Regions from separate parts of the Cytobacillus dafuensis genome, predicted to be linked through region 1. Evidence: riboswitches for the same ligand, from Rfam matches in the RefSeq annotation. Region 1 holds a riboswitch; the other holds the start of a gene.
What was found. A riboswitch is a leader RNA that binds a small molecule or an ion and turns the genes downstream of it on or off. The one in region 1 is predicted to bind thiamine pyrophosphate.

Region 1 (10,578 bases):
ACCATTTATTGGCAATATTAATATAATAAAGAATTATATAAAAATTAAATAGGAATCCAAATAAGGATTCCTATAGCTTAATATATTATTGTAAAATCATTCCTTCTCGAATCCACTTTGTTGAGACCCATTTTTCTCCTTTTGTAACAGGTACACTGCTATGAAGTGAAAGACGATCCACTTGCCCTTTGCTATTTCCGTAATGGAAATAGAGAGCTGTCCCCTTTTTAGGTACGATTGACAAACCGATTTTTGGAAAAATCGTTTCGCCTCCTTCTTCTACATCATTCAAATACATTAAAAATGTCGCAATTCTCTGACCACCATTTTCTAATTGTATTTGACCGGAAGGAAAATAATCGAAATGGGCCTTATACTCCTCCCCTAACTCATAATTTAAGACTTGAAGCCCTTCTCCATTAACGATTGGATGATTGGTTATTTCTGCGATCCTATTTTCAATTTTAGAAATAAAATTGTTTTCATTTAACTTATAATAAGCACCTTTACTTGTTCTTCCTGCTGCTAGCTTTCTCTCACCAGAATATGTATCGATAATTTGTGAAGGTTCCAACCGATTTTTTGATAGCTCAATGAGTTGATTACACTCGTCGTGACTCAAAACATTATCAAGATAAAGTATATACGGCTTATCAATTTTTAATAAAACCTTTATTTCACGTTCACTAGTGCTAATAATATTCCCCTTATTTGCAATTTCAAGAGTTTCATATAAATAAGTGGCATGTTCTCTATCGACTGTATTAACAGCTTGATTATTTAATATTCGTATAATTGTTGAATAGGCAAAGGCTTGATCAAATCCCTTTTTTATCATCCCTTGGACAATTGATTCAGGATTGACACCACTTTTTAATGTATTCAAAATCCAGTCTTTAAGTTCATTTGAGATGCTGCTAATTTTTTGCATATTTAATCTCCTTACTATTCAAAATTACTTGTTTGTAATAATTATATTACTTTTTTAAAAATTGCGGTAATATCTTATCTTTCACAAAACTATCATTATGAGAAAATATGAAAAAAGGTTAACCAGTGGAATACTGGTTAACCTAAAAAATATCTTATGAAGTTATTTTATTATCTAAATAAATCTGGAGTTGAAAGTTTATTAACTAAGTTGCCTCTTATTAATTATTGAAAAGAATTGCGAAATGCCTTTGCTGCAATAAAAGGGTCATCTGCTTTCATAATTCCTGATACAACCGCAATCCCAGCGATATTTTTATCACGAATCTCTGCTAAATTATTTAACTGTATCCCTCCAATAGCAACAATAGGAATGGATACGTTTTCTAATATTGAATCTAGCATACCACTCGGAAGCTCTTCAGCATCACTTTTAGATCGGGTTGGAAACATGGCCCCCACTCCAAGATAATCAGCACCGTTTTTTTCAGCTTCTCTTGCCTCTTCAACAGTTGATACTGATACACCAACTATCATTGAATCAGGAACAATTTCTTTTACTACAGATAACGGGATATCATTCTGGCCGATGTGAACACCATCTGCATCAATTGCTAGAGCCACATCGACTCGATCGTTTATGATAAGCGGAACATGATACTGAGCTAGTAATTTCTTCAGCCTTTTCGCTTTTTCATAAAAAAGATTGCCGGAGCTCAATTTCTCACGTAACTGAACAAGAGTTACACCGCCTTTTACTGCTTCTTCAACTTTAAAAAGAAGTTCTTCGACAGGAACGGATTCTTCTGTTACTAAATATAATCTGTAGTTTGCTTTCATGCAAAACGCACCCCTTCTTCCCAAATCTCTGCAGTAATGAGCGAGATTTCATCCATCAGCATTACACGGTATGTTCCAATTCCGTCATTTTGATTAAGTCTTGTTTTTGCTCGTTCCCCTGACAAGCTCATAACTGACATTCCTGCGATAGCAGCTGAAAAAAAGTCATTTGTAATACTAGCAAAACAGCCAATGAGGGAAGTCGTCATACATCCAGTACCCGTAATTCGAGTTAACCAGATATCTCCATTTTCTATACTTTTAGTTTCTTCTCCGTTTGATATAACATCTAATTTCCCGCTAATTACTGTAATTGCTTTAAGATCCTTAGATGCTTTTAATGCTAGTTTTTCATTGGATAAAGGTATTTTTCCAGCATCAACCCCTCTTGTTTGTGCATCTCCACCTATAAGTGCATATACTTCTGTGGCATTTCCTCTTACAATGGATACACTCACTTTATTAAGAAGTTCTTGAGCCTTTTTTGTCCGAAATGGTGTAGCACCGACACCGACTGGGTCAAAAATGACAGGAATACCTTTTTCATTGGCAGCTTTGCCTGCTAGAATCATAGCATCAAATGTTTGATCATCAATCGTTCCAAAATTAATGACAAGTGCGTTAGCAAGATTAACCATATCTGCCACTTCATCGATACTTGTGGCCATGACGGGTGAACCGCCAATGGCTAAAGTGACATTTGCACAATCATTTATTGTGACATTGTTCGTAATATGGTGTACGAGGGGATTTTGTATTTTCATCTTATTCAATAAATCTTTTATTACCAATTCATGCATAGTTGAATCCTCCAGGAGTGATTAGGCTTTTACTAGATTTGCTTTTTCATAGAGTTCATAAAAATGATTTGTCGGTCCGTGACCATGGCCAAGATTAAGACTGTGCTTGATTGCAGTTGTAATATAGCTTTTCGAAATTTCAATGGAATCTTTTAGAGAAACTCCTTTTGCTAAATTAGCAGCAATCGCTGATGAAAGTGTACATCCTGTTCCATGTGTATTTTTTGTATGAATTCGTTCACCTTTTATCCAATGAAAATCTGTTCCATCGAAAAATAAATCATTTGGGTCTCCACTATGATGCCCGCCTTTTAATAGCACCGTTTTTGCCCCTAGTACTTTAATAGCCCTGCACACATCCAACTGATCCTGCTCGGATTGAATACGGATGCCAGTTAATACTTCGGCTTCCGGAATATTAGGTGTAATAACCGTCGCAAGTGGTATCATTTGTTCTTTCAGTGCGGCAATTGCTTCCTCTTGCAGCAAATGATGCCCGCCTTTTGAAACCATTACAGGGTCTAGTACGATAAAGTTTGGTTTATATTTTTTTAAAGAATTTGCAACAACTTCAACTGTTTCTGCGGAAGAAAGCATTCCGATTTTTACAGAATCAACTGGAATATCATCGAAAACAGCTTCGATTTGGTCCTTAATGATAGAGAGTTCGATATTCTGAACAGAGCGCACTTCGACCGTGTTTTGTGCAGTTATTGCAGTAATGACTGACATACCAAATACGCCTTGGGCAGCAAATACTTTTAGATCAGCTTGAATTCCTGCCCCTCCACCAGAATCAGAACCCGCGATTGTAAGTGCTGTTTTCATGTATCATACCTCCTATTGCTTTATTTCTAACTAAAACCTTTAATAATCCATATCCCATGATAGCTCCAGTAAATGAACTCAATGTAAAAGCAGGGATAAATCCAAATAATGTAGCATCCTGTCCTAGTATAAGAACTGCAATAGGATAAGTGGCTAGTGCACCTAAAATCCCTGTTCCAATCACTTCGCCTGTAGCAGCAAAGCCAATTTTCCTTGTTTTTGAATAAAGGATTGCTGCTAAAAATGCCCCGATCATACTTCCTGGATATGCAAACAGACTGCCAGTTCCAAGCATATTTCTTAATGTTGAAGAAATAAATGCTTGAATAACTGCATACCAAGGCCCAAGTAACACGGCAGATAACACATTAGCAAAATGCTGAATAGGGAAGATTTTTGCAAAACCAATAGGAATATAAACAAAGCTGCTTGAAACAGTGGTGATCGCTGCTATGATTGCGGTTAATGTGAGCTTTTTAGTTTTTTGCATAGATCTCATCTCCCTCCATATTTCCCAAAATTACTTTGAAACAATATTAATAAATGCATCCTTTGGATCAACTTTTTCTTGAATTACTTTCGAATCGTACAGCCAATCTGCAACATCCTGCCATACGGCTTCTTCCTGATACCCAAATGGAATTTTTGGATCCTCCATTAATGGCAGTAATACTTGTAAGCTTTCTTCTTCGACTTCTTTATCTAATGGGAAGCTTTCATTTTCGTGATCTAGTAATATTTGAAGTCCAGCTGCAGGATCTTTTTTTACAGTTTCATGGCCTTTTGTTACTGCACGCCAAAACTTTTCAAAGGATTCTTTTTTCTTTGCTAATGTTTTTTCGCCTGTTACTAGAACTAACTCATAATTATCTGGCACTCCATAATCTGAGAGACTAAGAGTTTCGATATTGTAGCCTTCTTTTTTCAAAAGTACTTGCTCATGATTGATATAGGCACCGATAAGTGCATCTACATTATCTGTAGCTAAGGATGGCATTAAATCCCATCCAACATCTGTCATCTTTACCTTGCTCATGTCACCGCCATCGTTTTTCACCATTGATGCAACAACTGCTTCACTTACAGAGGCTGAAGGGTAGCCGACTTTTTTTCCTTCTAAATCTTTAGGTGATTTAATTCCACTTTCTTCTTTATACATAATTGCATCTAGTGAATGTCGTACAAGTGTCGCAATGGAGACTACAGGAATGTCCTCTGCTCTTGAAACTAATAGCTGGTTCTGATAGCTAATCGCTAAATCTACTTTACCAGTAGCTGCAAGCTTTAAAGGATCATTTGTATCAGCAGGCATTTCAATCTTGACGTTTAGGCCTTCATCTTCAAAATAGCCTTTTTCCTTTGCAACATATATTGCTGAATGAACCGCATTCGGATACCAATCAAGCATGATGCTTATATCTTCAAGCTCCTTTTTATTCTCATCTTTGTTGCTCTCGGTTTTTCCGGAACAGCCAACAAGCATGATAGCAATTACTACAATCAATAAACGATTCATCCATATTTTTTTCATTTTTTGTCCAACTCCATCTGTGAATTAATCTGTATATTTCCATTTTAAAATTCGTTTTTCTATAAAAGAAATGATTGCAAACAAAAGTATGCCAAGCAAAGTAAGTATGGTAATTGCTGCAAATACTCCCTCAGAATTTAGATTACCTGACATTCGACGGCTGTAATATCCAAGCCCTTCACTTGCTCCTAACCATTCGCCAATTGTCGCTCCGACTAAGGCATATACAATTGCAAGCTTTAACCCTGAGAAAAAAGAGGACATTGCCATTGGAATATTGAGTTTTTTGAAGATATGCCAGCGGGTTGCCCCCATCGAACGTAATAATTCGATATATTCCTTATCACTTGATTTAAGTCCATCATATGTACCAACAACGATTGGAAAAAAAGAAATTAGTATAGTCACAGCAACCTTGCTCCAAATTGTATAACCAAACCAGAGAACAAAAATTGGCGACAGCGCAATGATAGGGATCATCTGTGATATTAAGACCGCAGGATATAGAGTTTTTTCTACTAATTTTGAAAAAAACATACCCACTGCTAATCCCACTCCACCAACAACTGCTAAGACAAAACCAATTAAAAATTCAAGCAAGGTTGCGGGCAAATGCTCTAAAAATAACGGCTTCCAATTTTCTATAATTGAAGTTATTACACTCGTCGGCGCCGGAATGATAAAGGCAGGAATGAGCTCTGATCGAACGAGATATTCCAGTAAAATAAAAATAATTAGGGAAAAAATGAGAAATAGACTGTATGTTTGCAGCCATTGTTTAAATTGTTTCATGGGCAATCCTTTTCTCCAGATTATGTCTTAAAGTAATAAGCTCCATTTCGTGCAGCATTTCAGGGTGGCGTGGCCGAGACAGATTTACAGGAATATCATCAAGTGTTTTATCCAGATGTAATAAAAGAATCCGATCACTTAAGAAACATGCTTCCTCTAAATCATGTGTGATAAATAAAATCGTTTTATTTAATTCTTGCCAAATAGACAATAGCCATGATTGCATTTCTTTTTTTGTTAGTGCATCTAGTGCACCAAATGGTTCATCAAGCAATAACAAATCCTTTCCCGATAATAGAGCGCGCAAAAATGCCGCCCTCTGCCTCATTCCGCCTGATAACTGATTCGGAAGCGCATTCTCATAAGCAAGTAATCCTACTCGGTCAAGCCAGTCTCGCGCTTCTTCTTTCGTAATTTGCAAGTTCTTTTGAATCTCCGATGCAATCATAATATTCTCTATAATTGTTCTCCATGGGAGCAGCAGATCACGCTGTGGCATGTAGCCAACATCCCCAAGTGTGATTGCTTTTCCATTGATTAGGATTTCTCCTTCATCTTGTTTAAGCAGGCCTGTAATTAATTTTAAAATCGTACTTTTCCCTGTGCCGCTTTTTCCAATTAATGAAACAAATTCTCCACTTCTCACTTCCAAGTTTAAATCAGAAATGACTTTATTTTTTTGATTTGCTTCATTCCTAAATGTATAGGAAACATTTTTTAACACGAGTGTCATCTTTTCACCAACTTGTTTTTAGATCGGCCAATCTTGTTTGTAATAGTTCATATCCCAAAATAAGTATTCATATTTTGAAGCCATTTGAAAGTGCTCCTCAAGGATAGTAAGTTCACGCTCAGGTTTTCCTTCCGCAAGCTCATCCATCAGCTGAATTAACCATTTTGCACCTTCTCCAAATGCTTCCGAATCATATGTTTCAATCCATTTAGCATAACGATTTGTTGAGAGATGTTCTCCATATTGCTTTCTGAGTAATTTGCCGATTTCCCAATAATCCCATGCACAAGGAAGTAAACAGGATACAAGCTCTGCTAAACTGCCATTCTGGGCAACATTTAACATATATCTTGTATAGGCTAAATTGACAGGTGTAGGTTTTGTTGCTTCAAGTTCTTCACGGGTAATTCCGAATTCTGCTGCAAATTGGCGATGTAATTCCATTTCAAAATGAAGTGTCTCATGAAGGGTTTGTGCGAAACTCCCCATCATATTTAAATCATGAGCTTTCATTACTCCTACCGCAAAAAGCTTTGAATAGTCAATTAAATAAACGTAGTCTTGCTTCATATAATGAATGAATTTTTCTTCATCTAACGTCCCCTTTCCAAGTTCTTGTACAAATGGATGCTGATGATTTTTCTCCCATATTGGCTTTACATTTTCAAATAGCCTTTCAGTGAATTTCTTTGTTTTAACATTTTCCATTTTAATTCTCCTCCTGAAAAAATTGTTTTTTATTTTGCCTAGCTGGAATAAAGTTCAACTAACCATCAGTGGGGGTTTTCTTTCATCCCCCACTGATGGTTAGTTGAACCAATCGGGCCTTTACGGGCAGTTGATCCCCCACTTAGGTTTCTTTAATTCTCTGGCAACCTTGAAGTGGGGGTCTTACTGCCCGTTAATCTGCGATAAACTGCATCTTTAGTAAATGCAGAAGAAAAAAAAGAAAACCGCTTTCATTTTGGAAAGCGGTTAAAGAAAGAAGTAAATATATCTTTCAATTAACCTACTTCCCTACGCTAGTATGAACTAGATCAGGTTCAAAGGGTTCTATCTCAGCCATTAAAGGCGCCCCTAGTAGATTAAATCTATAGAATTTGTAAAAAACAAAAAATCCCCACTCAAAAACGTAAGAGTGGGGATAAATAAACATACGAATATTTTATCCAAACGCCACTTCCCTACGCCAGTATAAACTAGATCAGGTTCAAAGGGTTAAGAACGATTGTTCCATCTCAGTCTTATGCAGACACCCCTAGTGTACTTATTAACTTCATAAATAGCATAGCATGAAATATTATTATTGCAAGGAAAAAAATTAGGAAGGTAAAAATTTTTTTAAAAAATCTCCATATAAAAAGAGCTGTATCGAACAGCTCTCTATACTAATACACGCCAGCCAAATGGATCGACTAGTGAGCCATTTTGTATGCCTGTTAAGGTCTCATATAATTTTTTTGATAATGAACCAGTTTCTCCGTTATTAACAAGAAGCTTCTCTTTCCAGAATAATTCTCCAATAGGTGAAATGACAGCTGCCGTGCCTGTTCCGAAAGCTTCTTCTAATTTTCCTTCTTTACTTGCTTGATAGATTTCTTCAATTGAAATTTTTCTTTCTTTAACTGGAATATTCCAATGCTTTAATAGTAGGATAATTGAATCACGGGTTATTCCATCTAAAATACTTCCATTAAGTTCTGGCGTTATAACTTCTCCATCAATCTTAAAGAATACGTTCATGCTTCCAACTTCTTCAATATACTTATTCTCTTTTCCATCTAGCCATAATACTTGTGAATATCCTGATTTGCCCGCAACTTCCTGAGCTTTTAAGCTAGATGCATAATTACCTGCCGTTTTCGCATTTCCAGTTCCGCCTCTAACCGCACGTACATATTCCGTTTCAACTGCGATTTTTACTGGGTTAATGCCTTCTTTATAATATGCTCCAACTGGGCATAAGATAATGATAAATTGATAAGTTAATGAAGGTGAAACTCCTAAATGTGCTTCTGTTGAAATAATGAAAGGACGAATATAAAGAGATGTTCCTTCTAAATTTGGAACCCAATCTCTTTCAACATTAATTAATTGTTTTAAACCATAAAGAGCAAGCTCTTCATCAATTTGTGGCATACACAAGCGAGCGCTTGATCGATTTAATCTTTCCATATTTTTATTAGGTCTAAATAGAAGGATTTGCTCATCTTTTGTTTGATATGCCTTTAGCCCTTCAAAAACAGTTTGCCCGTAATGGAATATTGTTGCTGAAGGATCTAAAGTAATAGGTTGATAAGGAACAATTCGCGGATCATGCCAGCCTTTTCCTTCCGTATAATCCATAATAAACATATGATCTGTGAAGTTCCTTCCAAACTGAAGATTGTCAAATGCTGGTTTTTGTTTTCTTGATTGACTTAGGTTCATTTCAATTTGATAGTCGTTCATCCTACTTCTCCCTGCCTTCATATACTTTGTCGCTTTAAATTGTTAATCCAATCACTAAAAAAAATTTCTTATAAAAAGGATAATTAATATTTTCAAATAATTTCATCTCGTGATTGTAATTACAATTATCCGACAATTAATAGGCATTTGTCGAGAGGTTTTTGTATATTTTTTAAATTATATAACAATTCTTCCTTCTCTATTTATAATTCCAGGTGAACTTAAGGTTTTCCGTTTCAATTTATACCGCTTACTTAAACCAGCCTTTTTCTTTTGATTGAGTAACGGCTTCAATTCTATTCTTTACTTCAAGCTTGTCCATGATTTGAGAAATATAGTTTCTCACAGTGCCAGTCTTAATACTTAACTCATCGGCGATCTCTTTCGTATTTTTCCCATCTGCAACGAGTTCAAGTACTTCTTTTTCTCGTTCAGTCAATGGGTTTTCTTCACTGTACACATCATCCATTAATTCCGGAGCGAATATTCTTCTGCCAGACATGACAAATCTGATTGAACTAGCCAACTCTTCACTAGGGCTATCCTTTAATAAATAACCTCTAACTCCTGCTTTTAACGCTCTTTGGAAATAACCAGTTCGTGCAAAGGTTGTTAAGATGATTACTTTGCAGTTTGTTATTTTAAGTTCTTCAGCAGCTTCAAGGCCAGTTTTTTCTGGCATTTCGATATCCATAATACAAATATCAGGCTGATATTTTTTGACTAGTGAAATTGCTTCTTCACCTGTGCTTGCCTGTCCAACTACTTCCATATCCTCTTCAAGATTAAGCAGAGAACCTAATGCTCCTAACATCATTCGTTGGTCTTCTGCTATAACAATTCGAATCATTTTATCTCCTCCTTATCTGTCTGTTTTATGACGCTTGGTACTTTCATGATGATAGTAGTGCCGTTTTTTACAGTAATTTCAAGACTGCCGTTCACAAATTCAAGACGCTCTTTAATCCCTAATAGTCCATGTCCTTTTGCTTGGCTGTAATCATTTTGAATCCCAATTCCATTATCCTGTATTGTTATACAAATTTCATTTAATGTTTGTTCTATTTTTATTAGGCATGTTGTAGCTTTACTATGCTTTACGATATTCGTTACTGCTTCTTTCATACACATGCTTAGAATATTTTCCAGAAAGATTGATACATTTGCTAATTTTATTTCTTCAGGACAGATTAGATTTATTTGTGCAGCTTCTAGTAATTGCTTAATACGAACGATTTCCTCTTTCAAACGAATTCCTCGCATTTGCGAAACCATATTTCGTACTTCATTTAACGCGGTCCTTGCGGTTTGTTGTACATCCTTCATTTCATTACGTGCATGTTCAGGATCTTTATATACGAGCTTGCGAGCTAAATCACTTTTTAGTCCTATAAGTGATAATTTTTGACCTAGAGTATCATGGAGGTCCCTTGCAATTCGTTGACGTTCCTCTTGTTTTACAAGATCTGCAATTCTCTTATTAGCATATTCCAGCTGAGCTTCGAGCTTCTCCTGCTTTTTCTTATTATATATATTGAAAGGAAGAAGGATTACACTTATCCAAATAATAATGATAAAAGGCAATTGCGATAAAAATAGCTCATCCCTGATGACGAGATTATAGTTTATTGAAATGGTTGTAGATACTAAATGAATAATATAAATAGTAAAAA
Region 2 (10,578 bases), 1.1 Mb from region 1:
TGTGAACGCTGGTAAAGGGGAAAATGGTGTGTTTGCTTGGGACGATGGGCAGACATGGTTGTTAGTAGTAAAAGACGGTGAGAAAACCTATCCTCTTTTTGATGAGTATGTTCAATTGGGGTCAATCGATTTTAGTACGACAACCTTTGATGAAAAGCCCGGAATTGTGATGCTTAAGATGCAGCATTCTGACAAATCCATTTACAAATTTGTATACGATCAAAATGCAAAGGGATTTGTTAAAGAAACCTTGTATAAAAAAGAAAATATAAATGATCATTATAATCCGCCTGCTTCCTATGCTTTTTTCAAGGATGCTTATGAATTAATGGAACAGGCTTTTACAGAGAAAGCTGTGAAAGCCTTGGAAGCTAGTGAGAACGATCTACAGGACATTCAGGATCGTGCTGCGATCTTTGACCCAATCCTTTTTAACCTTTGGAACGCCCAGAGATTGTTTGAAACTACTAGAGAATTGAATCCGCAGCTTAGTGTTTCTTTAGGAAGCACTATTGAATGGCTAAACCAAATGTTTAAAAATACGCCAACAGAAGGGCAAATGAATCAGTTAAGGAATATCAATGATGTGTTTAAAGAAAATGATAGTGACGATTTGATTATAGAAGAAGAGAATCAAATTCACCCAGACATTCAGGAGAAGCTTCAAAGAATGGATCTCATTCTTAATGGAGAAAAGTAATCTTTTTGGCTAAGGCACCTGTCCCCTAATTCGGAAACACATTGGGGGTTAGGTGCCTTTTTTAAATGGAAGTTTGAGAAAATTAGAGTATAATATACTCTAGTTTCATCAGAAGTTACTACAGAAAAGGTGGCTTTAATAAAGATCACTGAGAAATATGCCAAGAAATTCTTAACTACAGGTGATGATATGATACATACCTACTTAGGTGAGACAATTCGTTTTGAAATAAAATACAAAAATCGGACATCCATAGGCATTAATATCGATCACTATGGAAATATTGAAGTTCAGGCACCGAAAGGGACACCCGATGAAAAAGTGGTTCAAATAATAGAAGAAAAATGGGATTTGATTCTGCAAAAGACTAAAGAAATGAAGGATAGACTGCTTGGCCCAAAGGAGAGGGTTTATGATCATAGTGAGAGCTTTCTTTATTTAGGAAATGCATATCCTATACAGATCTATCATGATCTTAATATCACGGTTTTGTTTGAAGGAGATCAGTTACATATTTATGTGAAGCAGCATGAGGATGAAAAGATACAACAAGCTTTAAAAAGATTTTATTATCAGCAGTGTAAAGCTATAGTTACGAAGAGTATCTCCTCCTATCAAAAAAATTTTACTGTGAAACCTCGTTCTATCCGTATTTCTGATAGTAAAACAACGTGGGGAACCTGTGACTCAAAACTGCAGCTAACCTTCAATTGGAAGCTGGCAATGGCACCACAAAAAGTAATAGACTACGTAGTCGTACATGAAATGTGCCATATGGTGCATCTAAATCACGATCGATCCTTCTGGCGCCTCGTTGGAAAAATAATGCCTGATTACAAGGAGCAGGAAAAATGGCTGGCATTATCAAGTTGGAAAATGACAGTTTAGGAGAAGGTGTTCCTAAATGCGCTAGAGGTCAGATACCTTTTTAAAGAGCGAACGGTGACTATTCACAGTTCGCTCTTTCACTTTTTGTCTTTTTCTTTTAGATTATAAAAATCAATTGTATTTTTTCGGACAAGAGGATAAATGTCTGTAATCGGTACACGCTTTAATCTAGCAATTTCCACAAGTGATTTATGCATCATATATGGGTGGGTTTGACTACCTGTAAAAGGACCTTCGAATGGCCAAGGGCCGTCTGTTTCAACCATGATTTGCTCGAGTGGATACTTTTTGACAAGCTCCTTAATTTCATTTTCATAGAGTACATCAGGAGTGATGGATATGAAGTAACCATTCTGAATCATCCGGTCAATCGTATGCTCATCTCCCTTAAACCAATGGAAATGTGCTTTTGAAATAGAGTGCTTTTCAAGAAGGTCACAAACCATTTTCGCGTCTTCGTAAACAGCGTGAAGTACAAGCGGTTTTTGCCATATTTTCGACTTGACGGTCATTTCTTCTAACAATTCAAGATAAGGAGCTCGTTCCAGATCCTGTTCTTGACGTAAATAATAGGGGAGTCCCACTTCACCTACTGCAATCATTTCGTCTTGATGACGGTCCATCCAATTGATAAGCTCGACAAGTTCTTTTTCATGAGGAAGCTGCTGCTCTGGGTGATAGCCATAAGCAGGATATACCTGTTGATAGCATGAAGCAATTTCCTGCGTAGCTTGACATGATTTCAAGTCAAAAGATACGGCAATAAGTGCTTCTATAGATGGGTCACCTTCAATAATATTGCTTAAATCTTGTTTTTCGTATTTATCAAGATGAATATGGGCATCAATGATTTTTTTCATGATGATTGCTCCATGAATGATTTTAGTTCGTAATAGATTTTACGTTTCCATTGTAAAAAGTCGTCCTCTAATAAGAGCTCTTCTTTACGCGGTCTAGGAAAAGGAATGACAAATTCAGCTGCAATTGTTGCAGGCTTGTTGGAGAGAATCACAATCCGATCGGATAAAAACAAAGCTTCCTCAAGATTATGGGTGACAAATAAAACCGTTCGACGATTGTTTTCCCAGATAGACAATAGCCATTTTTGCATGTCCAGTTTTGTGAGTTCATCTAACGCTGAAAACGGCTCATCAAGTAAGATGATGGGCTGCGGGCTAAGTAAAGCGCGAATAAAGGATACCCGCTGTTTCATGCCGCCAGAGAGCTCATTAGGATAAGAATGGGTATATTCAGCTAACCCGGCTTTCTCAATCATTTCTAATGCTTTACTTGTATCCTTTGTTCCTTTTAATTCTTGACCAAGAAGAACGTTTTGTAAGACTGTTCTCCACGGAAATAAACTAGGGGACTGTGGCATGTAGCTGACTGCACCTGTTTTGCTATTAATTTTTTCACCTTGCAGTATAATCGTCCCTTCATCAGGAGCAAGAATGCCGCCAATTAGTGAAAAGAGCGTACTTTTTCCACTGCCTGAAGGACCAAGAATGGAAACAAATTCACCTTCATTCACTTGTAAATTTAGATGCTTAATGACATCTACATCTGCAAATTTTTTCGAAATATCTTGTATCGTTAAGACACTCATTTTAGTCTACTCCTTTTGACTGCCAGCGGATAAGAAGTCGTTCAATCAAAACAATTGCCGCAAAGAATAATAGGCTTAACGCCATGATTGCAAAGATGGCAACAAAGACACGATCTGTTCGGAATGAGGACGAAGCTAAAGTCATGTACACACCGATGCCTGATTTAGCCCCAAGCCATTCGGAAATTACAGCACCCATAATACTGTAAGTGGCAGAGATTTTTATTCCTGAAAAAATGGATGGGAGAGCATGTGGAAGTTCCAGCTTCCAAAACAATTGGCTCTTCGTCGCTCCAGCCATTTTCATGTAATGCTTTAAGTCAGGAGATGTTTGTTTAAACCCATCAAGTGCTGCAACCGTAACGGGGAAAAAACAAACAAGTGTAATGACAATGATTTTTGGCAACATCCCAAAACCAAACCAGATGACTAATAATGGGGCTAGAACGATGACGGGAATATTTTGTGAAAGAATAAGAAGCGGATATACAACTTCACGTACAAACGGAAGGAGATAGAGCAGAATAGCAACGAAAAGCCCAATCCCAACACCGATCGTAAACCCAGTAACCCCAAGTTTTATCGTTGAAAGCAAATGTTCTGAAAAGCTTGGAAAGCCTGTAATTGCTTCGGTCATAATGGTTGAAGGAGCAGGAAGCAGCCATTCTGGAATATCGGCTATTTTAACGGCAAGCTCCCAAATAAAAAAGAAGAGAAGGAGAACGAAAACCGATCTCCATCCCTTAAATCGATTCTTCTTCATTAGCGATACTTCTCCGTTAACTGATTCATGGCTATGCCTGATGGCTGATATAAAACTTTCACTTGAGAAATCACGTTTTTGCTGCCGATTTCAATCATACGTTCATTCATTTTTTTTATAATGTCAAATAGCTCTGAAAGCTCCCCTTCCATTGTTGTTTCTAATGGATGAACTTCATAATTGACACCTGATTCTTCAATAATTTTAATCGCTTCATCCACATATGGAATGACATCTTCTCCATTTTTTGTTTTCGGGATAATTTGAATGCTAACTAGGGAATTATTCATCTTACTAGTCTCCTTACTTTGGCAAATAGTCGTTTGTATAGGCTTTTTTAGCATCTAGCTCACTATCTAATAATTTATTTTCATACATCCAGTTTGCATAGTTTTCCCAAACCTCTAGCTTTTGTTCACCCCATCTTGGAGCATCATCTTGATAACGTGTTGCTAACCACTCTTGACTTTTCTTAACAAGATCTTTATCAAGATCAGGAGCTGCTTTCAATAAACTATCTGCTGCTTCAAATGGATGGTCGATCGCAAATTCATAGCCTTTCGAAACAGCCTTTAAAAATTTCTTCACTTGTTCCGGATTCGATTGAAGCTTCTTTTCATTTGTTACAAGTACTGGTGTATAGTAATCAAGCTTTTTACTATAATCGGTTAAATAAACCATATTGATCTTTTCGCCGCGAAGTTCTGCTTCAATGCCTGTCCAGCCATAATAAATCCAAGCAAAATCAATGTCTCGTTTTACCGCTGTAAAAAAGTCTGTATCCCCCATATTCACAAAGGAAACATCTTCTACATTGGCATTTTCCTGTTGCATCAAGGAAGTAATAACGGATTTTTCAACTGGAGCTCCCCAGCCTCCATATGTTTTTCCAGCAAAATCCTTTGGTGAAGTAATATTTTTCTCCACTGGAGAGGCAAATCCTGACGTATTATGCTGGATAACTGCTGCAATTGAAACTAAAGGTACCCCTTGAACACGTGCTTGTGTAACACTTTCCTGATAGCTTACGCCAAAATCGGCTTTTCCTGAAGCAACTAGCTGATCAGCTCCTGCTTCACCAGGCATAATAATCTCAACGTCCAAGCCTTCTTCTTTAAAGTATCCTTTATCCTGTGCAACATATAAACCGGTATGATTTGTATTCGGTGTCCAATCAAGAACAACCGTTACCTTCTCATTTTTTTCTTTCTTTTCCTTCGCGGGATCTGCGGATTCCTTTCCTCCGGCACATCCTGCGAGAAGCAAGGATGTAGTAAGCATAGTTGCAATTAACCTTTTCATGACATTTTCCTCCAAAGTGTATTCGTGGTAACTCCAGAAAAAATAAAAAACACCCGGATGAGAACCCGCGCGTCCATGAACAAACATATCTATTCTTTACTCGAATATGTTTCCTCCGCTGGTCTTAACCAGATCAGGTTCAAAGGGTCAGGACCTCACAGATCCAATCTCAACCGTTAACACCGGTTCCCCTACAATTCTAATGCTATTTATTTTTTCAGGCACTTTATTATAACAAAAATAAGAGAGTGTATAGCATAAATATGAAATCTTTTTGCTAGTGTTAAGAAGATTATCTTGAGAAGGAGATTTTTTATGATGAAGATTATATCAGTTGAAAGTACTATAATCCCTTTTCTTGCTAGTTTATTTAATACTCGGTATAGTTTATTTGAATAATGAAAATCTAGTGGAGAAGTGATTAGTAAGCGGTAATAATAAATTTTAAAAAATCAGTATGAAAGGAGGAAAGCCATAATGTATGAACCTAAGACGAAAGAAACTGATAGTAGCGTCATTGAATTTATCGAAAAAGTTGATAACGTCAAAAAGAGGAAAGATGCATATGATTTGTTGGATATCTTTACTGAAGTAACCGGTTTTCAGGCTAAGATGTGGGGGCCTAGCATTATTGGGTTCGGTTCTTACCACTATGTATACGAAACTGGGCACGAAGGAGATGCACCACTTGTTGGCTTTTCACCTCGCAAAGCAAAAATCAGTCTATATTTTACAATGGAAGAAAAAGAACGAGAACAATTACTAGAGAGTTTCGGGAAGCATACATCAGGTAAAGCTTGTATTTATATAAATAAACTAGATGACGTAGATTTAGAAATATTAAAGCAGTTAATTGAAAAAACGGTTAACTATTTTGAAAAAAAATACCCTAGAAATTGATTTTTAAATGAATCAAGTGTTATTTTTTAGATATAAGGTGAAAGCATCCTCATGATCTAGTGAAAGGAGAAAAAATATGAGTATTGGAGCATTTTCTGTTAGTTTGACGGTAAAAGATATTCATGCTTCAAAAGCATTTTATGAGAAACTTGGATTTAACGTTTTTGGTGGAAATATCGATCAAAACTGGTTAATCATGAAAAATGAAGACTGTATAATTGGCCTGTTTCAAGGTATGTTTGAAAAGAATATATTAACTTTTAATCCTGGGTGGGACAGTAATGCTGAAGAAGTAAATCCTTTTAAGGATGTTAGGGTATTACAGGAGGAACTTAGAGAAAAAGGAATTAACTTTATTAACGAAGCAAATGTGGCAACTGAAGGCCCAGGGAGCTTTATGATTGAGGATCCTGATGGTAATCTAATCCTTGTCGATCAACACAGGTAAAAATAAACATAAAAAATATCCATTCAAGTGTGCAGTACATATCTATGTGAATATATTAGGAGGTTAATCATGGGAAGAGTCGTTCATTTTGAGATTCATGTAACTAATATGGAACAGGCAAAAACATTTTACGGAGAGGTATTTGGCTGGACGTTTCAAGACTGGAGCGAATATGCTGGAATGCCTTACTTTGGGGTTGTGACAGGAGAAGAAAATGAACCTGGAATCAATGGTGCTTTAATGCAGCGTCAAAGTGCTGCACCTGAAGCAAATCAAGCTTTAAATGGCTATGTTTGCACAATTGGTGTGGAAGATTATGATGCATCGGAAGCTAAAATCATTAAGAATGGCGGAAAAGTCGCAATGCCAAAATATGCTTTGCCAGGAATGGCGTGGCAGGGATATTATTTAGATACAGAGGGAAATATTTTCGGGTTACATCAACCTGATGTTAATGCTAAATAAGGTAACAATATAATTGAATATATCTGACTAAGGTGCCTGACCCCACGTTTAATTTCGCTAGGGATCAGGCACCTTTTTTACAGAATGAATCAATTATTGCTGCGTTATCATTCTTTGTCTTTAGCAGTCGAAATAGCTTCTTCAACTATAGTAGCTGGTGTAGATTCAACTAATTCACCAGATTCCATATCATTTTTAGCATTCTCTAATTGACCTTCTTCAAGTTGTAATGCAGGGATAGATAAAGTAGCTTCAATGAACTCAGTTCCATCCTTATCTTTTACAGAATCATCCTGATTATCTGCAGCCAATGCTGAAATTGGTAAAACACAGCCTAAAGTTAATGCTCCAGACATAATGATTTTTTTCATTTTCATGTGAACACACTCCTCAATAAAATAATTTAACTTACATAAAAAAGTATAGAAACTCACTCTGGCAAAAAAATGGACTGATTGTGGAAAAAGTATGTAATCGAAATAGATTACACTGAGATTTAAGCAAAATCTGTTAAAATTAACATAATTTTATCGGATGAAGGGATGTATCTTTCGATGTCAATGCTAATTGGAATTGTCGAAGATGAGCTTCATATTAGGCAAATAATTGAAGCATATTTGCAAAAAGAAGGTTACCGAACAATTAGTGTTGCCTCAGCTGAGGAGGCATTAGAAATAAAAATGGTCATGTCACCTGATTTGTGGATTCTAGATATTATGCTGCCAGGGATGGACGGATATGAGTTTTGCAGAAAGATAAGAGAAAAGGAAGAGATTCCTATTATTATGATTTCTGCTAAGGATGAAGAAGTAGATAGAATTCTTGGATTAGAGATTGGCAGTGACGATTATTTAACGAAGCCATTTAGTCCTAAAGAGCTGATAGCTAGAGTAAAGCGGCTGCTGCATCGCTGGACGATGCTACAAAACTATCAGAAAAAAAGTGTAAATGAAGAAGAACAGGTTTTAAGAGCGGGAGATATAAAATTAATCATAGAAAAAAGACAAGTGTTTTGGGGAAGTGAGGAAGTGGAGGTCACGATAAAAGAGTATGACTTACTCTACTTGTTAATAAAAAGGTATGGACATCCATTTTCAAGAGAAGAAATATTACATTTTGTTTGGGGCGAGGATTATTTTGGAAGTGATCGTGCTGTAGATGATTTAGTTAAGCGATTAAGGAAAAAGATGACAGGTTTACCATTAGAGACTGTTTGGGGATATGGATATAGGCTCCGGGAGATGAAAAATCATGAAACTGCTGAATCAAATTAATATTGCTTTTGCCTTTCTGATTATTTTTTTGTTCATTATTATGTTTTTATTAATGAATAATTTATTTGAAACAATATTAGAGGAGAATCAAAGGGGGAAAATGAGAGAGCAAGCAGAAGCTGCGCTTACCTTACAACCAGAAATGGAAACAAAACCAGTTGAAAGCAGTGAGGTAGTATTTTTTCCTTCGAGTATGTCAATTCCGTCCGTAAAAGATAAACACGAGCAAGAGCAATTGAAAGTTGAATTGGCTGAAAATGCTGAAAAAATTGTTGAAAGCGGTCAGTCTTCATGGATTGGAAAGGACGATAAATATTTAATTGAAACGATAGAAAATTATGATTCATCGGCTAAACCAATTATTATTGCATCATCCATTAGCCCCTTAAAAAAGATTCAGTATGACTTTATGACAAAAATGTTCATTATTTTTGTGATTGGTTTGATTTTTGCGCTATGTTTAAGCTTTTTCATTACAAGAAAAATTATTAAGCCATTACACTTATTGCAAACAGAACTAAATAAGGTAAAGGAACGAAGGTTTTCGGATGTTTGCCTGATTAAAGCAAATGGAGAAGTAGGAACTATAGCCGATTGTGTATATGAACTTGCACAAGAATTAGATATTTATCATCATTCCCAGAAAGAGTTTCTTCAAAATGCTTCCCATGAATTAAAAACGCCTATTATGAATATTCAAGGATATGCTGAAGGAATTAGAGACGAAGTATTTACAGGAGAAAAAGCGACAAAGGGATTAGAGATTATGATTGGTGAGTGTTCACGAATGAAAAGAATGATTACAGAAATGCTTCTCCTCGCCAAATTAGAAAGTGATAAGAATGTTTTTAAGCTTCAGAAGGTTAATATAAACTTTTTATTAAAAGAGGTTATAGAAAAACTCCAATTATTAGCTAATCAGCATCAAGTGGAACTTGAAATTGTCCATCAAGAAGGTACCGATTCATTTTTGTATGTTGATGAAGACAAACTTTTGCAGGCTTTGTTGAATATTGTAAGCAATGGTATTCGCCATGCACACAATAAGGTTTCCATTACGATGGAAACATTGACTAGTAATATTATGATTAAAATAAAGGATGATGGAGAAGGGATTGATGAAGCCATTTTTCCATTGATCTTTCACCGATTTATTAAAGGTAAAAATGGTGAAAATGGTTTAGGTTTAGCGATTTCAAGAGCTATTATTGAACGTAGTAATGGGAAAATCCAGGTTGAGAATCAAAATGAGGGTGGAGCAACATTTCAAGTTACTTTACCATTTATAAAATAACAAAAGCGTTCAGTTCAAGGAACTGAATGCTTTTGTTATTTGTTTTTGCACTTAGCTGGGGTTAGACACTTTATTTAAGTATGTTCAATAAAATTCCGTGCAAAATCATATATTTCTTGCGAAGGAACTGCCAGATTTAGATTTTGCCCTTTGTTAAACCCTGCAGTGATGAGACCCACAAGCCTCCCATACATATCTAGCAGTGCACCACCTGAGCTTCCATTGGAAATAGGAGCAGTGAATTGGATCATCGGAATATTATCAATATCTCTGAAACCGGAAACAATACCATCGGAAACGGAATTAAATAACCCTAAAGGACTTCCGATGGCAACAATCTTCTGTCCTCGAACTAATTGACCATCTGTTTTCAAAGTGAGAGGTGCGCAGTTTTTATTCACTTTAATAATAGCCAGGTCATATAGCTGATGATATTTAATGAAATTATCTGTCATATATTCTTCCGTTTCATTTTCGTAGAGCACTGAATAATAGTGTCCACCCGCAACCACGTGTAGATTCGTTACAATATATCCCTGACTATGGATGACAACACCAGAGCCGCCGCATACAATATTATTTTCATTATCATACACTGTAATCATGACAACAGAATTTGACAGACTAGCCAACTGCTCATAACTTAATTCTTCACCTTTTGCAGGATTTTGGTTCTGCTTTACAGTAATGGATACCTTAGGTCGAGAATTGGTAATTGGTGCTGTGGGCAAGGATGCATGTTCTATTCTTTTTGCAGGTGAAAAATCTGGTATTTTTACGTATTCTGAATACAGGGTGCTGCACTTATATGATGTTGAGTAAGTATCGATTTCAGGATCCAAATGGACAATATCCTCTTTCGGATTCATATAGCATATGTCACAGCCAAGTCTTGATAAGAAATACAAAAATAATAATTCATGCTGTTTAATATCTCC

Region 2: it holds a riboswitch for thiamine pyrophosphate, as region 1 does, so the genes downstream of both, FSZ17_RS06315 (ABC transporter substrate-binding protein) here and tenA (thiaminase II) in region 1, are expected to answer to the same signal.

What each region holds. Positions count from the first base shown of each region.
Region 1 covers NZ_CP042593.1:2,415,099-2,425,676, forward strand. The annotation lists gene FSZ17_RS11445 (2OG-Fe(II) oxygenase) at 86-931, opposite strand; gene thiE (thiamine phosphate synthase) at 1,156-1,770, opposite strand; gene thiM (hydroxyethylthiazole kinase) at 1,767-2,570, opposite strand; gene thiD (bifunctional hydroxymethylpyrimidine kinase/phosphomethylpyrimidine kinase) at 2,592-3,398, opposite strand; gene thiW (energy coupling factor transporter S component ThiW) at 3,367-3,888, opposite strand; gene FSZ17_RS11470 (ABC transporter substrate-binding protein) at 3,919-4,929, opposite strand; gene FSZ17_RS11475 (ABC transporter permease) at 4,954-5,721, opposite strand; gene FSZ17_RS11480 (ABC transporter ATP-binding protein) at 5,708-6,454, opposite strand; gene tenA (thiaminase II) at 6,473-7,162, opposite strand; TPP riboswitch at 7,452-7,543, opposite strand; TPP riboswitch at 7,619-7,724, opposite strand; gene FSZ17_RS11490 (branched-chain amino acid aminotransferase) at 7,838-8,905, opposite strand; gene FSZ17_RS11495 (response regulator transcription factor) at 9,156-9,755, opposite strand; gene FSZ17_RS11500 (sensor histidine kinase) at 9,752-10,578, opposite strand, start outside.
Region 2 covers NZ_CP042593.1:1,312,079-1,322,656, forward strand. The annotation lists gene FSZ17_RS06285 (hypothetical protein) at 1-700, shown strand, start outside; gene FSZ17_RS06290 (M48 family metallopeptidase) at 890-1,588, shown strand; gene FSZ17_RS06295 (TatD family hydrolase) at 1,666-2,448, opposite strand; gene FSZ17_RS06300 (ABC transporter ATP-binding protein) at 2,445-3,194, opposite strand; gene FSZ17_RS06305 (ABC transporter permease) at 3,196-3,957, opposite strand; gene FSZ17_RS06310 (MTH1187 family thiamine-binding protein) at 3,957-4,247, opposite strand; gene FSZ17_RS06315 (ABC transporter substrate-binding protein) at 4,261-5,259, opposite strand; TPP riboswitch at 5,353-5,462, opposite strand; gene FSZ17_RS06320 (DUF1801 domain-containing protein) at 5,737-6,159, shown strand; gene FSZ17_RS06325 (VOC family protein) at 6,236-6,607, shown strand; gene FSZ17_RS06330 (VOC family protein) at 6,677-7,072, shown strand; gene FSZ17_RS06335 (hypothetical protein) at 7,180-7,449, opposite strand; gene FSZ17_RS06340 (response regulator transcription factor) at 7,627-8,346, shown strand; gene FSZ17_RS06345 (sensor histidine kinase) at 8,324-9,640, shown strand; gene FSZ17_RS06350 (trypsin-like peptidase domain-containing protein) at 9,715-10,578, opposite strand, start outside.